DNA from 3 places in the Flavonifractor sp. An112 genome. Region 1 is predicted to be linked to each of the others. Evidence: predicted binding sites of a transcription regulator. Region 1 holds the regulator's gene; each other region holds the start of a gene.
The links. The regulator HrcA, encoded in region 1, represses chaperone genes, less so after heat shock. The targets are predictions, from matches to a motif close to TGTTAGCACTCNNNNNNNNNGAGTGCTAACA.

Region 1 (4,636 bases):
GCTCGGCCTCCTTGACGGCCTTGTCGATGTCCTCCTTGGACATATTGGTGGAGGAGGTGATGGTGATGTGCTGCTCCTTGCCGGTGCCCAGATCCTTGGCGGACACATTCACGATGCCGTTGGCGTCGATGTCGAAGGTAACCTCGATCTGAGGCACGCCGCGGCGGGCGGGAGCAATGCCGTCCAGGTTGAAGCGGCCCAGGGTCTTGTTGTACTGAGCCATCTCACGCTCGCCCTGCAGCACGTGGACCTCAACGGAGGTCTGGTTGTCAGCGGCGGTGGTGAACACCTGGCTCTTCTTGGCGGGGATGGTGGTGTTGCGCTCGATGAGCTTGGTCATAACGCCGCCCATGGTCTCGATGCCCAGGGACAGAGGAGTCACGTCCAGCAGCAGCAGGCCCTTCACGTCGCCCACCAGAACGCCGCCCTGGAGAGCAGCGCCGATGGCCACGCACTCGTCGGGGTTAATGCCCTTGAAGCCTTCCTTGCCGGTCAGCTTCTTGACCATGTCCTGCACGGCGGGGATACGGCTGGAGCCGCCCACCAGCAGCACCTTGGAGATGTCGCCGGAACTCAGGCCGGCGTCGCTCATGGCCTGACGGACGGGGCCGGCAGTGGCCTCAACCAGGTGAGCGGTCAGCTGATCAAACTTGGCCCGGGTCAGAGTCAGATCCAGGTGCTTGGGGCCGGTGGCGTCAGCGGTGATATAGGGCAGGTTGATGTTGGTGGAGGTGACGCCGGACAGCTCGATCTTGGCCTTCTCGGCAGCCTCCTTCAGGCGCTGCATGGCGACCTTGTCGCCGGTCAGGTCGATACCGGAGTCCTTCTTGAACTCAGCGGCCATCCAGTCCATGACGGCCTTATCGAAGTCATCGCCGCCCAGGCGGTTGTTACCGGCGGTAGCCAGCACCTCGATGACGCCGTCGCCGACCTCCAGCACGGACACATCGAAGGTACCGCCGCCCAGGTCGTAGACCATGATCTTCTGATCGGTCTCCTTATCCACGCCGTAGGCCAGAGCCGCGGCGGTGGGCTCGTTGATGATACGCTTCACGTCCAGACCGGCGATGCGGCCGGCGTCCTTGGTGGCCTGACGCTGAGCGTCGGTGAAGTAAGCGGGAACGGTGATGACGGCCTCGGTCACAGGCTGGCCCAGATAGGCCTCGGCGTCCGCCTTCAGCTTCTGCAGGATCATGGCGGAGATCTCCTGGGGAGTGTAGGCCTTGCCGTCGATGTTCACCTTGTAGTTGGAGCCCATCTCACGCTTGATGGAAGAGATGGTGCGGTCGGGGTTGGTGATGGCCTGGCGCTTGGCCACCTGGCCCACCATACGCTCGCCGTCCTTGGAGAAGGCCACCACAGAGGGGGTGGTGCGGTTGCCTTCCGCGTTGGCGATGACGACGGCCTCGCCGCCCTCCATAACAGCAACACAAGAGTTGGTCGTACCGAGGTCGATACCGATAATCTTAGACATAATCAATTCCTCCAATATATCGTAAATTGTTTTTCAACTTGGGAATGTCAGCGCACATTGTGTGCCTGAACGGTCAGTTGGCAACCTTGACCATGGCAAAGCGGATCACCTTGTCTCCGCTGCGGAAGCCGGACTGGAATACCTCGACAATGGTGTTCTCGCCGGCGTTCTCATCCTCCACGTGCATCACTGCATTGTGGAGGTTGGGGTCAAAGGTCTGACCCAGGGCGGGGATCTCTTCGATGCCCAGCTTGGAGAGGACCTCCTTCAGCTGGGTCATGGTCATCTCCACGCCCTTCTTATAGGCCTCATCGGCGGTCTCCTGCTTGAGGGCCCGCTCCAGGTTATCGTACACCGGCAGGAAGGCGGCGGCGGTCTCCGCCTTGGAATCGGCCCAGGCCGATTCCTTTTCCTTCTGACTGCGGCGGCGGTAGTTGTCATACTCGGCGGCCAGGCGGAGGAACTTGTCCTCCTGGTCGGTGAGGTTCTGCTTCAGGGCCTCCAGCTCCTCCAGCAGGGGATTGGGGGCTTCCTCCGCAGCCTCGGGGGCGGCGGTGGGAGTGGTCTGCTCCTCAGGGGTGACCTCTTCGGGCTGTTTCTCTTTCTTACTCATGGGATGCACTCATCTCCTATTTATGATCGTCGCTGCCGCCCGGCAGCTCGCCGTGTCCGAACAGCCGGGATAAACCCTCGGCCAGATAGGAAAGGCGGGCGGTGATTTTGGCGTAATCCATACGGGTGGGACCAACCACGCCGATGACGCCCCGCATCCCTTCGCCGATATCGTAGCTGGCCACCACTACGCTGGTGTCCTTCAGTGCGTCGGCCACATTTTCCGGGCCGATGAGGATCTTCATGGCGGCGTCCTTGGGGACGGGGAAACGGGCGGGATCGGCGTCCTCGGAGAGGTAGCTCAGCAGAGGCTGGGCCCGCTCCAAAGAGCGGTACTCAGGCAGCTCCAGCAGATGGGCGATGCCCGAGGTGTGGACGGTGCGCCGCTCCAGGCTCTCCAGCACTTCCATCGCGAAGGAGACAACCAAGGAGATGAGCCCGTAGGCCTCTCCGGCGGCGTGCTGGGCCACCCGCATCAGCTCCGGCGTAATCTCATCCAGAGGCAGGCCGGTAAAGGTGGCGTTGAGCAGGGTGTTGAGCATTTGCAGCTGAGCCTCCGTCAAATCGGAGGGCAGCCGGATCAGCCGGTTGCGCACCACATTGGTGTCGGTCATTACCACGATGATAAAGGCGTTGTGCTCCACCATCAGAAGGTCAAACCGGCGGATCGTCACCCGGCTCATGCCGGAGGACAGAGCAAAGGCGGGGTAGTTGGTCAACTGAGACACCACCCGGCCGGCCTGGTCCAGCACCCGGTCCAGCTCCTGCATCTTCATCCGCAGGGCCTGGTTGATGCGCTCGGTCTCCTGAAGGGAGAGCTTGTGCTCCTCCATCAGTTCGTTGACGTAGAACCGATACCCCTTGGGAGAGGGGATGCGTCCGGCGGAGGTATGGGGCTTTTCCAGCAGTCCCAGAGATTCCAGATCCGCCATCTCGTTTCGGATGGTGGCGGAAGAGATCTCCATGCCGATGGAAGAGGCAATGGCCTTGGAACCCACCGGCTCCGCCGACTGGATGTAACTTTCGATGATGGCGCGCAGGATTCGTTTTTTGCGTTCGGTTAAATCCATAGCGGCCACCTCACTTTTGATTTAGCACTCATACTACCTGAGTGCTAAAGATAATGTAGCACCGTCCGCCGGAAAAGTCAATAGGCAGGGTTGTAAATTAAATGTGAACGAAGAAAAGATAGCAGACGGGCACTCTGAATGCAAATCAGAGCGGTTGACGCGGGAGCCGTTCAATGGTATTCTATCCAATAAGGAACAATATTTGCAAACAGGAGGGGTGTCTCTGTGGACGGAACGGTGCCCGTGGAGATCATTGACTACGAGGAGCGCTACAAACAGGATCTGGAGGACATCTCTCTGCCCTGGCTGCTGGAGTATGACCTGCTGGAGCCGGTAGACCTGGAGATGCTGGCCGATCCGCACCGCTTTATCGCCGGGGGCGGCCGTGTGCTGCTGGCCCGCTGCGGTCAGGAGATTGTGGGCATGGTCATGCTGGAGCTTCAGGGCGACGGTGTGTGCGAGGCACTGAAGTTCGGCGTCAAAGAGGAGTACCGGGAGCGGGGCATTGGCACCGCCCTGATGGAGGCGGTGATCCAGGCCGCCCGGGACGCGGGACAAAAGACCATCGTGATCACCTCCAACCACAAGCTGAAGGCTGCCCTGCGGATCTATGAGAAGCTGGGATTTGAATACGTCACGTATTCTGACAAGTGGTTTCAACTGTCCGATATTAGAATGGAACGGGAATTATAAGAAAAGGACGCGCCGCAGGCGCGTCCTTTTTGATTCAGTCGGCAAATTCATACACCGCTCCGGCGGTGAGGTGGTGAAGCCTGTCGCCCAGTTCCTCCTCCAGCAGGGCGTAGGCGGGATCTCCGGTGCAGTGGCCGGTGTAGATATCCTGTACCTTTAAATCATCCCGCAGGGCGGCGGCGATGGATCGTACCTTCTCCGGGGTAGGGCCCAGGGTGGTAACACCCTCCTTGCCCATCAGATGGAAGCCCCCCAATACCGCACGGATGGGGGTGCTGGGGAACTGTTCGGAGAGCTGTGTGAGAATCTTCACCACTCCAGCGTGGCAGCAGGAGTTGAGGACCACCAGACCTTCGGAGGTCTCAGCCACCAGGGACTGCTCATGCTTCACCTGGTCGGGGATCAGGTGGAGGCCCTCCGCCAGATCCCGGGGTCCCTCCGCCAGGTCAAAGCGCTTCTCGTGCCGGCAGAACATCCCCATGTTGACACCGATGTACTCCTTTTCCGCCCAGGTCTCCGGGTCGGTGATCCGGGGACGGGCGTAGACGGAGGCGGAAGGATTAACGGCAAAAAAGGCGTTGAAGCCGTCGGCGTGGTCATAGTGTCCGTGGGACAGAGCGGCTTTGTCCACCTTGGACAGATCCACCCCCAGCTTGGCGGCGTTGTACACCACCGCGCCGCACTCTCCGGCATCCAGCAGGTAGCGGCCGCCCCGGTATTCTACATAAAAGGACAGGCCATGCTCGGGAATCAGTCCATCCTGGGCGGAGTTTTCCATCAGAACGGT
Region 2 (4,636 bases), on a different contig from region 1:
TTGGCCGGACAGCGGACAAGAAGCGGAAGCTGTATAACGGTATGCTGAAATGCGACCTGTTCCAGTACGGCCTTGACAGACGGAGGTAGGATATGAAAAAGAAGAGGATGCTGCGATTGCCCTGTTTGCTGCTGGCCCTCTGCCTTCTGCTGGGGGGACAGGCTCTGGCCGCACCCGAGGGAGCTACAGTGTGGGGCTACAGCGAGGGACTGGCCCAGTGTGAGTATAACGGCAAGTGGGGCTTTGTGGACGCTCAGAAGCGGGTAGTCATCCCCCTGAAATACAACAGTGTGGTATCCTTCTCCATGGGCCTGGCCGCCGTCAATCTGGATGGAAAGCTGGGTGTGATCCGGCCGGACGGTACCTACCTGATCCAGCCGGAGTACGGCACGCTGCTGCCTCTGGACTGCGGCCTCTATGTGGTGCAGAAGGGCACCCGCTGGGGTGTGGCCAGTATCCTGCCTTTCTCCGACGGACAGGGGGGAACCACCAATCTGCTTTACGATCTGATCTATGACAGTGCCACCATCACGGAGCAGGGAGGGACCCGGGTCCTTACCTTGACCCGCAATGGAGAGGTCACCAAGATCCCGGTCTTTGAGCTGCCCCGCATCCTGGTGGAGAAGGGGGTGCCCTCCGCCCGGTTTTCTCTGACCCGTGGCAAGCTGCCCGATTTCAGCGATGTGTCTCCCAGGGACTGGTTTGCGGTATGGGTGGACATCGCCTACAATGTGGGGCTGACCTCCGGTGTGGGCGGCAACCGGTATGCGCCGGAGCAGACCCTGACGGTGGCTGAGGTGCTCAAGCTGGCCGCCACCATGGAGAGCCGCTATAAAGATGACAGCTTCCATACCAGCAGTTCCACCGGACCCTACTGGTACTCCGGCGCGGTGAACTACTGTCTGGCCAGCGGCATCATTCAGAGCGGTACTTTCAGCCAAAAGGACTACCTGCGCCCGGCTACCCGGCGGGAGATCGCCCAGATCTTTGCGGCCACCAGCCAGGCCAAGCACATGAAGAACATCAACGATCTGTCCAGGATCAAGGTCTCCGTGCCCGACGTAAAGCCGGGCGATCCTGGCGCGGACGCCATTTACAGCCTGTATGCCAAGGGCGTGCTCACCGGTGTGGACAGCAAGCTGACCTTCAACCCCAAGGGAACGGTGACCCGGGCGGAGGCGGCGGCCATTGTGGCCCGTATGGCAAGGGCGGAGCAGCGGCTGACCCTCTGGGGGACATTTAATCCCAATGTCTTTGCCGCATGAGTTGGAGCAGATTGAAACAGAGAGAGGAGGGTGCCTGTGCGGCACCTGTTCGTGATGAACCCCCATGCGGGGAAGTTTGACCGCAGCCAGGAGATGCTGGAGAAGATACGCCACATTATGGCTGGCCGCCGGTCGGAGTGGTCGGCGGTACGGACGGAGGGAAGCGGCCATGCCACCCGTTTGGTGCAGGAGGCGGCCCAACAGGGAGACCCGCTGCGGGTGTATGCCTGCGGCGGAGACGGTACCCTCAATGAGGTGGTCAACGGAGCCGCGGGACAGGCCCATGTGGCGGTGACCCACTGCCCCATGGGTTCGGGCAATGACTTTCTGCGCATATTCGGCCAGGATGCCGCCCGGTTCTGGCAGCTGGAGCAGCTGCTGGATGGGCCACAGACCGCCATGGACCTGATTGAATGCAACGGGCGATACTCCCTGAATGTGTGTTCGGTAGGATTTGACGCCCGCATTGGGTTTGGGGCCGCCGATTTTAAAACGCTGCCCCTGGTCAGCGGCACGGCGGCCTATCAGATGTCCGCGCTGCGTACCATCATCCGGGGGATCCATCTGCCCTATCAGGTGGAAATCGATGGCGAACCTATGCCGGGAGAGCGGTTTACCCTGCTGTGTGCCTGTAATGGCCGGTACTACGGCGGCGGTTTCAATCCCAGTCCCACGGCTATGCCTGACGACGGGGTGCTGGACTTCATCGTGATCCCGGCAGTGTCCCGTTTCACCGTTCTGGCACTCATCAAAAAATTTGCCCGGGGGGAGATCGGGGATATTCCACAGGCCATTCTGCGCCGGGGCCGGGCCATGAATGTGCGGTGTGACCGGCTCACTGCAGTCAATGTGGACGGCGAACTGGTGGAGGGGACCGACCTGTCCATCCGCCTGTCCGATCAGAAGGTGCAGTTTTTCTATCCCGCCGGGGCTACCTGGCAGAGGTCGCAGACTTGTAAAGAGAAAGCGTGTATGGTAAAATAGAGATGTACAAATATAGGCCTATCCGTTCAAAAGGAGGGTATTATGTACAAGATCGTCAAGTGGACCATGATTATTTTGAGCCTTCTCTATCTTCCAGGTGTCTTTCTGGTCCCGTTTCTGGCCGCACTGCGTACCAGTTTGCTGGCGTGGCTGCTCTATGTGATTTTTGTAATGGTCACCGTCTTTGTATGCGCCATCAACAGCAAAGCCTGCCGTACGGTAGGGCAGGGTATGGATCTGGACGAAAAGAACAAGGAGATCAGAATCACCCAGGAATTGGAGCGTTCCAAGCATTACTGGACCCAGATGTGAGGAAGCAGATTAGCACTCCCTTTGTGAGTTTGTGAACAAAACTTGAATTTTTCCAAAACCGACCCCCTTTTTTCAAAAAAGGGGGTTGATTTTTTGCGCGGAGAGAGGTATTATCATACACGTGGTTAGCACTCCGGTAAAATGAGTGCTAACAAATTGGATTGGTTAATAAGAAAATGAATCATATAAGGAGGAACCCATTATGAAACTCAAGCCTCTCGCCGACCGTGTGGTCATCAAGCTGGTCGAGGCCGAAGAAAAGACCAAGAGCGGCATCATCCTGACTGGTTCTGCCAAGGAGAAGCCCGAAGTGGCTCAGGTCATCGAGGTGGGCCCCGGCGGCCTGGTGGACGGCAAGGAAGTCACCATGACCGTGAAGGTGGGCGACAAGGTCATCACCAGCAAGTATGCCGGTACTGAGGTGAAGATCGACGGCGAGGAGTACACCATCGTTCGTCAGTCCGATATCCTGGCTATCGTGGAGTAAAGAACGTCCAGGGGGGATTGCATCCCCCCTAGATACGAAACCGCCGCGCCGCAGGCGGCACAGCGGTTTCGATACCCCCCTCGCCTTTGTACACAAAGGCGGTTGCCCGCCGGTGGCGGAGCAAGCATAGGTGTCCTGCGCAGGCGCGTGTCCTGCTCCGGACAAATTTTGATTTTAATTCCGCTCAGGCGGAATTTGCATGGAGGTAATTCATTATGGCTAAGATCATTTGCTACGGTGAGGAAGCCCGTCACGCTCTGGAGCGCGGCGTCAATCAGCTGGCCGATACCGTTAAGATCACCATGGGCCCCAAGGGCCGCAACGTGGTGCTGGACAAGAAGTTCGGCGCTCCCCTGATCACCAACGACGGCGTGACCATCGCTAAGGAGATCGAGCTGGACGATCCTTTTGAGAACATGGGCGCTCAGCTGGTGAAGGAAGTTTCCACCAAGACCAACGACGTGGCCGGCGACGGTACCACCACCGCCACCCTGCTGGCCCAGGCCATCATCCGTGAGGGCCTGAAGAACCTGGCTGCCGGTGCCAATCCCATGGTCATGAAGAAGGGCATCGCTAAGGCCACCGCCACCGCCGTGGAGGCCATCAAGGCCAACTCCAAGAAGGTCAACGGCTCCGACGATATCGCCCGCGTGGGCACCGTGTCCTCCGGCGACGAGACCGTGGGCAAGCTGATTGCTGAGGCCATGGAGAAGGTTTCCAACGACGGCGTCATCACCGTTGAGGAGTCCAAGACCGCTGAGACCTACAGCGAGGTCGTGGAAGGTATGCAGTTCGACCGCGGCTATATCACCCCCTATATGGTCACCGACACCGAGAAGATGGAGGCCGTTCTGGACGACGCCCTCATCCTCATCACCGATAAGAAGATCTCCAACATTCAGGAGCTGCTGCCCATCCTGGAGCAGGTGGTGCAGTCCGGCAAGAAGCTGCTGGTCATCGCCGAGGACGTGGAGGGCGAGGCTCTGTCCACCCTCATCGTCAACAAGCTGCGCGGCACCCTGAATGTGGTGTGCGTCAAGGCCCCCGGCTTCGGCGACCGCCGCAAGGAGATGCTGGAGGATATCGCCGTTCTGACTGGCGGTACCGTCATCACTGCCGACATGGGCTATGAGCTGAAGGAAGCCACCATGGATATGCTGGGCAAGGCCCGCCAGGTGAAGGTCTCCAAGGAGAACACCATTATCGTGGACGGCGCCGGCTCCTCCGAGGCCATCAAGAACCGCACCAACCAGATCCGCAGCCAGATCGAGACCACCACTTCCGACTATGACCGCGAGAAGCTCCAGGAGCGTCTGGCCAAGATGGCCGGCGGCGTGGCCATCATCCGCGTGGGCGCTGCCACCGAGGTGGAGATGAAGGAGAAGAAGCTCCGCATCGAGGACGCTCTGAACGCCACCCGCGCCGCTGTTGAGGAAGGCATTGTGGCCGGCGGCGGCACCGCTTATGTGAACGCTGTCTCCGCTGTGGAGAAGCTGCTGAATGAGACCGAGGGCGACGAGAAGACCGGTGTCCGCATCATCGCCAAGGCTCTGACCGAGCCCATGCGCCAGATTGCCACCAACGCCGG
Region 3 (4,636 bases), on a different contig from region 1:
CGGGCTCATGGGCGTTCTTCTTGCAGACGCCTTCGTACACGTTCTGGAGGTAAGAATTGGTGATCGTAAATGCCATAATGCCAAACCCCTTTGCTTGGCGGCCCTAGGGGGACCGACCGAAATTTGATTGTGTTCAGCTGTTCAGAGGAACACTTTGCTGTGTTGAAGTTATTATAATTCATAGCGCCATGAAATGCAAGAGAAAAAAGAAGAATTGCATATTTGACGAAAAACACCCGATCCGACCGGTAGGAAGTGCACCAGTTTGACAGCCAGGTTGCAAAGAAGAACGGGCGGTCGCATTGGCGACCGCCCGTGGCATATGTAATACCTTAGTTCTTCTTTTTGCCGACCACGCACAGGATGATGCCGACCACCAGCAGGATCACGCCGATGACGATGAACATGGTGCCGGGGTTAGCGGTACCGCTGCTCATGATGCTGGTGAACTGGGCCTCCAGGCTGTTGTTCTGCATAAAACCGTAACCGGCGCAGCCGATACCGGCGATGATCAGAATGATACCCAGGATAAACATATGGACACTCCTTTCTCTTTGTACTCTCTTTTTCTGTTCCCATTGAGGCGGGAAAAGATCATCTGGGCGCAGGGTCCAGATGGCAACTATTATACTCAAGTTCCAAAGAAAGTCAATCGAAAGCCGTAATAAAATTCATATATTAACGTAGGATAATAAATATAAGGTATGAAAAACTCTTTGACGGAAGGTGGAAAAAGCATTATACTAAAATCAGGATAGGAGGTGTCCTTATGAAGCATATCGTCATCACCATCGGCCGTGAATATGGCTCCGGCGGGCGGCTCATTGCCAAGCAGTTGTCCGAGAAGATGGGAATTACGTTCTACGACAAGCAGCTGATCTCCGACGTGGCCAAAAAGACCGGCTTTTCCGAGCACTTTATCCGCAACGCCGAGCATCAGCGCCCCACCAACAGTTTTCTCTATGACCTCTATACCAGCGTACAGACGCCATCGGTGCCCGACCAGGTGTTTATCGCTCAGGCCAAGGTCATTAAGGAGGCTGCTGCCAGAGAGTCCTGCGTCATTGTAGGCCGCTGTGCCGACTATATTCTCCGGGATCAGCCCCGCTGCCTGAAGGTGTTTGTCAATGCGCCTCTGGATCAGCGAATCCGCCGCGCCCGGGAGGAGTACGGTGTACAGGAGAACAATCTGGAGAGCTATGTGATCCGGCAGGATAAAGCCAGGGCCTCCTATTATAACTATTTTGCCACTGGCCGTTGGGGACAGAGCCGGGAATACGATTTGTGTGTCAACAGCCGCATCGGTATCGACGCCTGTGTGGCTGTGATTCGTGCCGCAGCCCAAGCGATTGCCGACAGCTGATTTTTTGAAAAAGCCGGGACCCGTTGCAGTGCAACGGGTCCCGGCTTTTTTGCGGGGGAAATCGCATAAATTGTGAACAATATTGATTGATTGTGTGAACATTAGCACTCTCCTATTGACAATGCTAATTCTGGTGTTATAATAAGGCTGTGCTTAGGAAAGAGGACCGAAAGGGAATCGGACCAAGGTACTGTTACAAGAAAACAAAGCAGGTAACAAAAGCTCGCCACCGAGAGGTCCCACTCCCCAGCTACGAGCCGCAGAAGACGAATGGAGGTATGACTTATGTTACCTAGCATTTTTGGTGAGAATTTGTTTGATGAGTTTTTCCAGGACCCCTTTGACCGGATGTCGGTTTTTTCCGATCACAACCCGCTCTATGGTAAGCACGGCAAGAATCTGATGAAGACCGATGTGCGGGAGACTGAGAATACCTATGAGCTGGATGTGGATCTGCCGGGCTTTAAGAAGGATGAGGTCCAGCTGGAACTGAAGGATGGTTGTCTGACGATCAGCGCGGCCAAGGGCCTGGACAAGGATGAGGAGGAAAAGAACGGCCGTTATCTGCGACGGGAGCGCTATGCGGGCCAGTGCAGCCGCAGCTTCTATGTGGGCGATCATGTGGAAGCCAAGGATGTCTCCGCTAAGTTTGAGGACGGCATTCTGAAGATTACTCTGCCCAAGATGGTTCAGCAGCTGCCTGTGAACCACACCATTGCCATTGAGTAAGCAAGTATTAAAAACGGGCGCGCTGCAATATGCAGCGCGCCCGTTTTTTGACATACGGGATCTTTACCAAGGAGCCCTTGAATCTGTTCTGCCGGCTATGGTATGATGATTTCGCTTGAAAAACCCTTTGGCAACCAGCGGTTGCGGAAGTTCAAGCCAAACTTTATGGCGAAAAACCGGATGGTTTGATAGGCTGAACCTGTCCGGTAAGGCCGGAAGAAAGAATGGCGAGAAAGAATGACCTTGGGAGAGCGGATTCTGAATTACCGCAAGCGAGCAGGCTTATCTCAGGAGAGACTGGCCGAACTGCTGGGAGTGTCCCGACAGGCGGTGAGCAAGTGGGAAGGTGACGCCGCCCAGCCGGAACTGGATAAGATTGTGGCACTGGCCAGGTTGTTTGGGATTACCACGGACCAGCCGCTGCTGGGAGAGAGGCCCAATCCGGGGCCGCCCACAGAGGCGGCGCCTGAGAAGAGAGAACCCAGATGGTATCTGCTGGGGATTTTGCCGCTGGCGGTGGGAGCGTATTTGCTGATCCGGGGAGTGCTGCAGCTTTCTGCGGTGAGCGGCTTGTGTGAGTTTATGAAGTTACCCGGATTCCTGTCATAGGGGGATAAGAGAATGGATCTTGATCTTTATAATAGTAGTATGGACCGTGTGATGTCTTTTATGTATGGTCCTATCATTACTCAGATCGTACTGGGCGGAATCCTGGTAGCAGCAGGGGTGTTAATCCTGGTCCTGGGGCACCGCCGTTATCGACGGAAATATGGAAAGTAAGAGGAAGTAAAAAAGTTTTTTGAATTTGAAAAAAACACTTGACGGCAGAGTTAAGTTGTGCTATCTTAATATCAGAAATGATAATCATTACTGATTAGCACTTCCGGCTAACCCGAAATGAAATAAAATGAATGACAAATTAGGAGGAAAATCACATGAAAAAGTGGGTCTGCTCTGTTTGCGGTTATGTTCACGAAGGGGATTCCGCCCCTGATTTCTGCCCCATCTGCAAGGCTCCCAAGGAGAAGTTCGTGCTCCAGGGCGGCGATAAGACCTGGGCTTCTGAGCACGTGGTAGGCGTGGCCAAGGGCGCTCCCGAGGAGATCATCCAGGGCCTGCGTGAGAACTTCCAGGGCGAGTGCTCTGAGGTTGGTATGTACCTGGCTATGGCCCGTGTGGCTCACCGCGAGGGCTATCCCGAGATCGGCCTGTACTGGGAGAAGGCCGCCTACGAAGAGGCTGAGCACGCCGCTAAGTTTGCTGAGCTGCTGGGCGAGGTCGTGACCGACTCCACCAAGAAGAACCTGGAGATGCGTGTGGACGCCGAGAACGGCGCTACCCAGGGCAAGACTGACCTGGCTAAGCTGGCCAAGCAGCACAACCTGGACGCCATCCACGACACCGTGCACGAGATGGCTCGCGACGAGGCCCGTCACGGCAAGGCTTTCGAGGGCCTGCTGAAGCGCTACTTCGGCTAATCCAAACCGGATAAGTAAGCACTTTTTGAGAGGGAATCGGGAAACCGGTTCCCTCTCTTTTTGCCCTTGCACCAGTTCATTGTGTATGTTTTGTGGCAGTTCTCTCTTTTCTGCGACGGAAAACCTTGATAAGGTACAATAAATTTCGCAAAAAGAAAAGACATGGTTTGCAAAAGTCTGGTAGAATGAAGTTGCGACACGCCATTCTGAAAGGAGACAACAAACCATGTCCGAAAAGATTGTACAGCTAAATGAGGAAGTTATCAAGGGGCAGATTAAGGAGCTGGTGCGCGGTAGCGTAGAGGAAACGCTCAACGAACTGCTGGAGGCTGAGGCAGAGAAACTGACACAGGCAGCCCGGTACGAGCGCAATGAACAGCGCCAGGGCTACCGCAGCGGGCACTATAGCCGCAACCTCACCACCACTTCTGGGGATGTCACTCTCAAGGTACCCAAGCTCAAAGGGATCTCCTTTGAAACTGCTATTATCGAGCGGTACCGCCGCCGGGAGAGCAGTGTGGAAGAAGCTCTCATTGAGATGTATCTGGCAGGCGTATCTGTCCGGCGTGTAGAGGATATCACGGAGGCGTTGTGGGGTAGCAAGGTATCTCCGGCAACTATCAGTGAACTGAACAAGAAGGCGTATGTCCACATCGAGGATTGGCGCAACCGTCCCTTACAGGGCGGACGGTACCCATATGTCTACGTAGATGGAATCTATCTGCGCCGTAACTGGGGCGGAGAGTTTGAGAATGTAGCCATTCTGGTGGCGATTGCGGTAAATGAGGACGGCTACCGTGAGGTTCTTGGTGCTGCCGAGGGCATGAAGGAGGACAAAGCCAGCTGGGTCAGTTTCTTCCAGTGGTTGCGAGGCCGTGGTCTGGATGGGGTTAAACTGGTGGTTGGTGACAAATGCCTTGGTATGCTGGAGGCTGTGGGAGAAATATTCCCTGAAGCCAAGTTTCAGCGCTGTACGGTACATTTTTACCGCAATGTGTTCTCTGTAACACCCCGCTCCAAGGTAAAGCACGTGGCTAAGATGCTTAAGGCGATCCATGCTCAGGAA

Region 2: a site for HrcA is predicted at 2,685-2,715, ahead of IHN22_RS08280 (co-chaperone GroES). Genes of this name have one in related genera too.
Region 3: a site for HrcA is predicted at 1,463-1,493, ahead of IHN22_RS06630 (Hsp20/alpha crystallin family protein). Genes of this name have one in related genera too.

The regions. Positions count from the first base shown of each region.
Region 1 is NZ_CAJFGT010000001.1:33,520-38,155, forward strand. Features, by position in the region: gene dnaK (molecular chaperone DnaK) at 1-1,474, opposite strand, end outside; gene grpE (nucleotide exchange factor GrpE) at 1,548-2,096, opposite strand; gene hrcA (heat-inducible transcriptional repressor HrcA) at 2,104-3,156, opposite strand; gene IHN22_RS00155 (GNAT family N-acetyltransferase) at 3,382-3,849, shown strand; gene IHN22_RS00160 (MBL fold metallo-hydrolase) at 3,884-4,636, opposite strand, start outside.
Region 2 is NZ_CAJFGT010000047.1:1,823-6,458, reverse strand. Features, by position in the region: gene IHN22_RS08300 (THUMP domain-containing class I SAM-dependent RNA methyltransferase) at 1-89, shown strand, start outside; gene IHN22_RS08295 (WG repeat-containing protein) at 93-1,265, shown strand; gene IHN22_RS08290 (diacylglycerol/lipid kinase family protein) at 1,302-2,249, shown strand; gene IHN22_RS08285 (hypothetical protein) at 2,292-2,561, shown strand; gene IHN22_RS08280 (co-chaperone GroES) at 2,764-3,048, shown strand; gene groL (chaperonin GroEL) at 3,264-4,636, shown strand, end outside.
Region 3 is NZ_CAJFGT010000032.1:23,336-27,971, forward strand. Features, by position in the region: gene gdhA (NADP-specific glutamate dehydrogenase) at 1-76, opposite strand, end outside; gene IHN22_RS06620 (DUF3185 family protein) at 333-536, opposite strand; gene IHN22_RS06625 (AAA family ATPase) at 770-1,363, shown strand; gene IHN22_RS06630 (Hsp20/alpha crystallin family protein) at 1,649-2,092, shown strand; gene IHN22_RS06635 (helix-turn-helix domain-containing protein) at 2,336-2,701, shown strand; gene IHN22_RS06640 (NADH peroxidase) at 3,028-3,570, shown strand; partial or broken gene IHN22_RS06645 (IS256 family transposase) at 3,788-4,636, shown strand, end outside.